Regions from separate parts of the Sporosarcina sp. resist genome, predicted to be linked through region 3. Evidence: riboswitches for the same ligand, from Rfam matches in the RefSeq annotation. Region 3 holds a riboswitch; each other region holds the start of a gene.
The links. A riboswitch is a leader RNA that binds a small molecule or an ion and turns the genes downstream of it on or off. The one in region 3 is predicted to bind S-adenosylmethionine.

Region 1: linked by a shared signal. The riboswitch ahead of cysC (adenylyl-sulfate kinase) and the one ahead of H7992_RS02805 (bifunctional homocysteine S-methyltransferase/methylenetetrahydrofolate reductase) in region 3 are both predicted to bind S-adenosylmethionine.
Region 2: linked by a shared signal. The riboswitch ahead of H7992_RS04805 (methionine ABC transporter ATP-binding protein) and the one ahead of H7992_RS02805 (bifunctional homocysteine S-methyltransferase/methylenetetrahydrofolate reductase) in region 3 are both predicted to bind S-adenosylmethionine.

Annotation. Positions count from the first base shown of each region.
Region 1 covers NZ_CP060287.1:2,473,870-2,476,137, forward strand. The annotation lists gene H7992_RS11985 (TraB/GumN family protein) at 1-16, shown strand, start outside; gene H7992_RS11990 (DMT family transporter) at 76-984, shown strand; SAM riboswitch class I at 1,151-1,251, shown strand; gene cysC (adenylyl-sulfate kinase) at 1,475-2,074, shown strand.
Region 2 covers NZ_CP060287.1:968,987-971,254, forward strand. The annotation lists gene gcvH (glycine cleavage system protein GcvH) at 1-88, shown strand, start outside; gene H7992_RS04795 (toprim domain-containing protein) at 163-504, shown strand; gene H7992_RS04800 (thioredoxin family protein) at 519-818, shown strand; SAM riboswitch class I at 873-978, shown strand; gene H7992_RS04805 (methionine ABC transporter ATP-binding protein) at 1,203-2,228, shown strand; gene H7992_RS04810 (methionine ABC transporter permease) at 2,221-2,268, shown strand, end outside.
Region 3 covers NZ_CP060287.1:561,636-563,903, reverse strand. The annotation lists gene H7992_RS02805 (bifunctional homocysteine S-methyltransferase/methylenetetrahydrofolate reductase) at 1-792, opposite strand, end outside; SAM riboswitch class I at 952-1,060, opposite strand; gene H7992_RS02800 (hypothetical protein) at 1,500-1,697, shown strand; gene H7992_RS02795 (ABC transporter substrate-binding protein) at 1,965-2,268, opposite strand, start outside.

The DNA of each region.
Region 1 (2,268 bases), 1.9 Mb from region 3:
TGAAAACTTAAAGTGAAATCAATTGATCAGCATTTTCTTTTAAACGTTTTATAGTAATAATGGGGTGGGGACCGGATGAATCGAATCAGTTTTTGCTTGTTAGTGATTTTGACGACTGGACTAATGGGTTCTTCTTTTACAATAGGGAAGTTAGGGTTAGCCTATTCATCTCCACTCCTATTAGTCGCTCTGCGTTTTACGCTTGCAGGGATTATTATGGCAACTATCGTTAAAATCTTAAACAAGCCACATCCAGTAAAAGCAATCGACTGGGTGTGGCTTGTTCTAATTGGACTTTTCCAAACAGCTTTTGTGATGGGCTGTATATTTATGGCACTGCGTACAATCACTTCTGGAGAGACGTCTATCCTAACGTTTATGAATCCTTTACTCGTTGTCGTTTTTGGGACGCTTTTTTTAAAATCGCGTTACCATATTCAGCAATGGATAGGTGTACTGTTAGGTTTTATCGGGGTTTTTCTCACGTTAGGTTCACATCTTGACTTTAAAGTCGGTACCATATTAGGGCTTTTGTCGGCTGTTTCATGGGCGATTGCTACGCTATTGATAAAAATACATGGTTTCAAATTTGATACGTATGTAATGACAGCCTATCAAATGCTTTTTGGTGGATCAATTCTCTTTCTGGGAAGCTTACTACTGGAAGAGACTTTCTTTAAAATGACTACTCAATCTATCCTGATTTTGTTATGGCTTACCATTGCAGCATCAATTATTCAGTTTTCTATTTGGTTTTATCTTCTCCAAAGAGGTAATCAAGAACGAACTAGTGCATTCCTTTTTTTAGCGCCATTCTTCGGTGTACTCACAGGATGGTTTTTACTCCATGAAAGACTAACCTGGTCTATCCTTTTTGGTGGATTACTAATATTTGCAGGAATCTTTCTTGTTAATTGGAAAAATAATTATGAAAAGGAAATAGAGAAAACCGATGAGAACAACGAAAGGTTAAGTGAGAGTTAACTAACATGTTTCCTAGCGCACTGAAAAGTAGTTTAAAGTGCCTATTATATGTGCAAGAAGATCGCCTTTAATTCCAACTAAACTGATATGATTGAAAATAAATTCTGATAAGTCATTGACTTTGAATTTTCGATAATGTAGTATTGGTCTCAACTTAATAGTTTATATCTTATCTAGAGAGGTTGAGGGACTGGCCCGATGAAACCGCGGCAACAGACTGTTTAGTACTGTGCCAATTCCAGTAAACGAAAGTTTAGCAGATAAGAGGAGTAATATGTGTTCGATTCTATTAACCTCTTCTTGCTCTATTTAGAAGTGGTTTTTTTATTTCTTTACTGTAAAGGTTGTAAGTCATTTATCATTTTAACAATTTCATACATGCTAATTAGACAACTAAAGGCAACTTTCTAATCGATTATTTGAATCGGAAAAAGGTGTCTTTTTTGTATATAAAAATTAAACTGAAACAAATGATTTAGGGGGGCAAACAATGACAGAGTCTACAAATATCGTTTGGCATGAATCAGAGGTAACAAAAGAAAATCGTCAAGAACTAAAGGGCCATAAGAGTGCTATTCTTTGGTTCACTGGGCTATCAGGGTCAGGGAAATCAACAGTTTCAGTAGCGCTAGAAACAGAGTTACACGCGAAAGGCATTCATACTTATCGACTGGATGGAGATAATGTCCGGCACGGTTTAAATAAGAATCTAGGGTTTAGTCCAAATGATCGGACGGAAAATATTCGCAGAATCGGTGAAGTTTCAAAACTAATGGTCGACGCTGGCTTATTCACATTAACAGCATTCATATCGCCTTATCAGGAAGATCGAGATCAGGTGCGAGAAATTGTCAAATCCGATGAGTTTATCGAAATATACGTTAAGGCAAGTTTAGAAACTTGTGAAGAACGGGATCCGAAGGGGCTTTATAAGAAAGCAAGATTGGGTGAAATTAAAGGCTTTACAGGAATTGATGCTCCTTATGAAGAACCTGTTAACCCGGAAATAATCATTGATACCAATCAATTAAATATTGTAGAGTCTGTCAAAGCCATCGTTTCTTATTTAAAAGAAAATAACTATATCTAAAAAATTACAAAATGCGTAACATATTGGGGTTTTAGGAATAGAATGTATTTAAACCTACTTGACACATAGGATTAATAAAGTTAGTATAAACGCTAATCACATGCCGACTGGAAATCCAGAAGCTAATGGACAATCGTGAACATACGAACAATTCGCTGACTAAAAAATTAGAGGCGACTTTAATCAATAGTAGA
Region 2 (2,268 bases), 410 kb from region 3:
GATGATCGTTGTTGAACCTTCAAATGTTTCTGAACTGGATGAACTTATGTCAGCTGAAGCGTATGAAAAAATGACTGTCGGAGAATAACTAAGACAAGGCGCCGGTACTTTTTCGGCGTTTTTTGCATCTTTATATAAAAAAGAGCGAAGGAGGGGCCTCTTGTGTCGGATGAAAGAGTAATTATCGTCGAGGGCGGTTCGGATAAGAAACGTTTGGCACGAATACTTGTTGAGCCTGTCGAAATTATTTGTACGAACGGCACAGTAAGTCCTTATCGGCTTGAAGAATTGCTTGCACCTTACGAAGAACATGAACTATTTGTCTTCGTTGATGCGGATGAAGATGGAGAAAAGACCCGTGTTTTATTCAAAAGAGAGTTCCCGGCAGCAATCCATTTGTACACAGAAAAGGTTTATCGGGAAGTGGAGACGACCCCATACAAAGTGTTGGCTACAATACTACAAGGTGCGGATTTTAAAATCAGACCGGAATTTCTAATTTAAAGGATGTAGAATTAATGGAAACTTGGACACGCGAACAATGGGAGATGGCTTTGAAAGAGTCTTCAGTGGCAGCGTTTTATTTATATACACCAATGTGTGGAACTTGTGCAGTCGCATCTAAAATGATGGAAGTTATTACCGTCATGAGACCGGGAATACCAATCGGGAAAGCAGATTTGAATTACGTACAAAATATTGCAATTGACTATGAAATCGAAAGCGTTCCTTGCCTTCTTATACAAAAGGATGGCGTTTTAACCCATAAAATTTATGCATTTCAATCAGTACCGTATCTACTTGAAGAAATAGATTGACAATAGATATGGAACTTTGATATACTTCGTCTTAACATTCAATTGAATAGGTCACTCTTATTAAGAGAGGTGGAGGGATAGTGCCCTGCGAAGCCCGGCAACCGTCACGTAAGTGAAATGGTGCCAAGTCACACAAAGCATACGCTTTGAAAGATGAGAGATTGGACAACGTTTATTTTCGATAACGTCAAGCCTTTCTGCCCGTCTGCAGGAAGGCTTTTTTGTATTGAAAAGCGGAAGGCGCCGCTCAGCCCCGACAGGCACAAGTCAGATTGCGAAGGGGGCGTACCTAAGCCACCACAGCGAACTGCCTTGTGACCCGAGGGGGTGGCGCCTGAAGCTAGACAAAATTAGTAACAAAACAATTTTTCTGAGGTGAAAAAAATGATTTATTTAACGGATATAAATAAACGATACGGTGAAGGGCCAGGCAGTATTTCAGCAGTCGAAAATGTATCGCTTGAAATTACTGACGGTGAGATTTTTGGAGTCATCGGCTATAGTGGGGCAGGAAAAAGTACGTTGATTCGACTACTGAACGGTCTTGAAATGCCAACGTCAGGTAGCGTTAAAATAGGAAGTCTAGAAATATCAGCAATTAAAGGGAAAGAGCTAAGGGAAGCACGACAAAAAGTGAGTATGATTTTCCAACACTTTAACTTACTGTGGTCTAGAACAGTGAAGGAGAATATCGCTTTCCCTCTTGAAATCGCGGGTGTACGAAAAGCCGAGCGTGATAAGAAAGTGGCGGAACTGATTGAATTAGTTGGTTTGGCTGGTCGCGAAAATGCATATCCATCCGAATTGTCTGGAGGTCAGAAACAGCGCGTAGGGATTGCTCGTGCGCTTGCAAACGACCCTGAAGTCCTTCTTTGTGACGAAGCGACTTCAGCCCTTGATCCAGAAACAACGGATTCAATACTAGACCTTCTAACAGGAATTAATGAACGACTTGGACTGACAATTGTGCTTATCACACATGAAATGCACGTTATCCGGAAAATTTGCCACAGAGTTGCAGTTATGGAGGCAGGGAAAGTTGTTGAGTTGGGAGATGTCCTGGATGTGTTCCAATCACCGAAGGAACCGATCACAAAGCGGTTTGTCTCTCAAGTGACGGAACCCGTGGAGGCGAAGCAGGCAATGGCGCATATTAAGGAAGAATTTCCTGCCGGCACGCTTATCAAGCTTGTATTTGTAGGGGAGCGGACAGAACAACCTGTCCTCGCAAGTCTTATTCGGAAATTCACTGTCGATGTGAATATCGTGCAGGGAAACATATCCCATACACATGGCGGGGCATACGGCACACTGATACTTCAGTTGCTTGGAGATTCCTCAATCATTGAGGAAGCAATTCAATACCTCAATGAAAATGATGTTCAGACGGAGGTGATCGGTAATGATTGAAAACCTTTTTCCGAATGTCGACTGGACTAAAATGTGGGAA
Region 3 (2,268 bases):
TCCTATTAAACTAACTCCTGCCTTCCGAAAACTCAGTGCGAACTTCTCGAAATATTCAGGCTCATTTTCGTAAAAAAGTTTCCCATCCTTATATCCTGGATAACTAGCATTCGGATACACCGAAAGTAAAGCACGCTTCATCAACGGCACAGTTTCTAGAGACTTCAGCATATGGTGAGGGCCAAGGCGACAGTTAATGCCTACTATATCTGCACCTAAATCCTCCAACTGCTGTAAGGCATCTATGAGCTCTATCCCATTTTGGAGCACCCCCGCCTCATGCATTGAAACATTCGTAATAATCGGGATATCTGTCTCCTCACGTGCAATTTTGAGCACGGTTGTTAATTCATCAAAATCGTAATAAGTTTCTAAAAGTAGGCCGTCCACTCCCTCAAGAAGTAAGCAATATAGTTGTTCCCTAAAACTGCGCTTGATTTCATCCTTTGTTCCAATGGATGTTCGAGATCCATGAATACCCCCGATAGTTCCAAGGACGAACGTATTTTTACCCGCTGCGTTTTTCGCAATTTGAACTGCGGCTTTATTTATCTTTTTTACACTGTCCTCTAACCCATGACGTGCTAACTTGATATAATTCGCACCATACGTATTAGTTTGAATAATATCCGCACCTGCCTCTATATAGGCTTGGTGGATGCGAAGCACTTGATCTGGATGTGTCAAGTTCAGCTCTTCAAAACAAAGATCCACACCGTGAGAATAAAGTAGAGTTCCCATTGCACCATCACCGATCAAAATTCGTTCTTTCATAGTATCTAGTAAATTCACGACTATCACTTGCTCCTTTCACTTTCCCAAAGTCCCGTTCCGGAAACTCTCTTCATCATTCTTCAAAATATGTTACTTAATGGGAAAATTAGTTAAAATAAAAAGAGCCTCTTCCTATGTTGAATAAAGGAAGTAGACTCTAAATCTGAATAAGTCTTCTCCTCATCTACCAAGTCGTGTTATCAACTTGCTGGAATTAGCACCATGCCATAAAATGGCGGTTGCTGAGGTGTCATCGGGCCAGTCCCTATACCTCTCTAGATAAGAAAAACTATTAAATTGGATTTGCTTAGTTACGTTATTACAGACTTTACATCATTGTTGGAAAATTAGCAACACCTTTTTGGAAAGTAATTAATTTATTTCACAGATTCAGACTATTGCTTGTCACTTTAAACAACATAGTTGCTAAACAGCCTTTCGCCATCCTTCATTTAAATTCTTACGTCCCTCTTAGCTTAAATAGGTCAATCAAGGTACCAATAAGTCACTTCTGTCAATTGATCCTTTTCCAGAATTGATTGCGTAACCCGCCGCTCTTGCTCCCCCATCCTAAGTGAGCTAAATGCACATAATAATAATATTAATAATGAGTCCATTAACCACTGTCCCCTCTGTAACCCTGCATATAATAAACTATAAGAACAATAACGAACGACCCGTTTACTCAGTTGTTGTTCCCATCAAATTGAAGGGAGGTCATTGACTTGAAAACTTCCTTGGGCATCTGGATTGGTTGGTTAGCAATAATTTTAGCGGCTATAGGGTTCTTTTATGCTCCTTATTGGTTAGGTGGTGGCGCACTCGTTTTAGGCTTAGTCTGTTTAGCTTCTCCACAAAAAGCATTGGCATGGATTTCAATCCTGCTTGGAGCCATCGTATTATTAATCACGATGTTCCAGTAGCCGGATAATTAATGATACTTCAAGGTATGTTTGGGCTCCTACCATACATACCTTTTTTATTTGATTTGTATGCTTACGATTTACTAGTTAGTTTTTTGCAGTTCGGCCACATCAGAACACCAAAACGTCGTTTGTGATAAAGTATCCTAAAGAAGACGCAGCTGAACAGTAAATTATGTATAAAAAAACAGCCCAGTGAAGCGAGTAAATATCGCATCATCGGGCTGTTTTCTGTTTTCATCTTTTTATTATTTCATTCCATTTAAATTACTTTTTCAAGAAATACTCCTCAATATCATCCAGCATTAAGTTCGCTGCTAATACACCACCAGCAGTGTTCCAAATGATGTCATTTACTTGTGAGACGTTTCCACTTTTCGCGACATTTAGATTTTTAAATAATGGATCCTCAATCCAGTCGTTTGTAAGCTTCGTAGCTTCGTTATCTCCAGTTTCATAAGTGAAGTAAAAGAGCACATCGCCATCCATAGCTGGAATACGTTCTTTCGTGAGGCCTTTTTCAGCAAAATCGTCCACATCTTGTCCATCTGCGCGCGCAAATCCAAGTTGA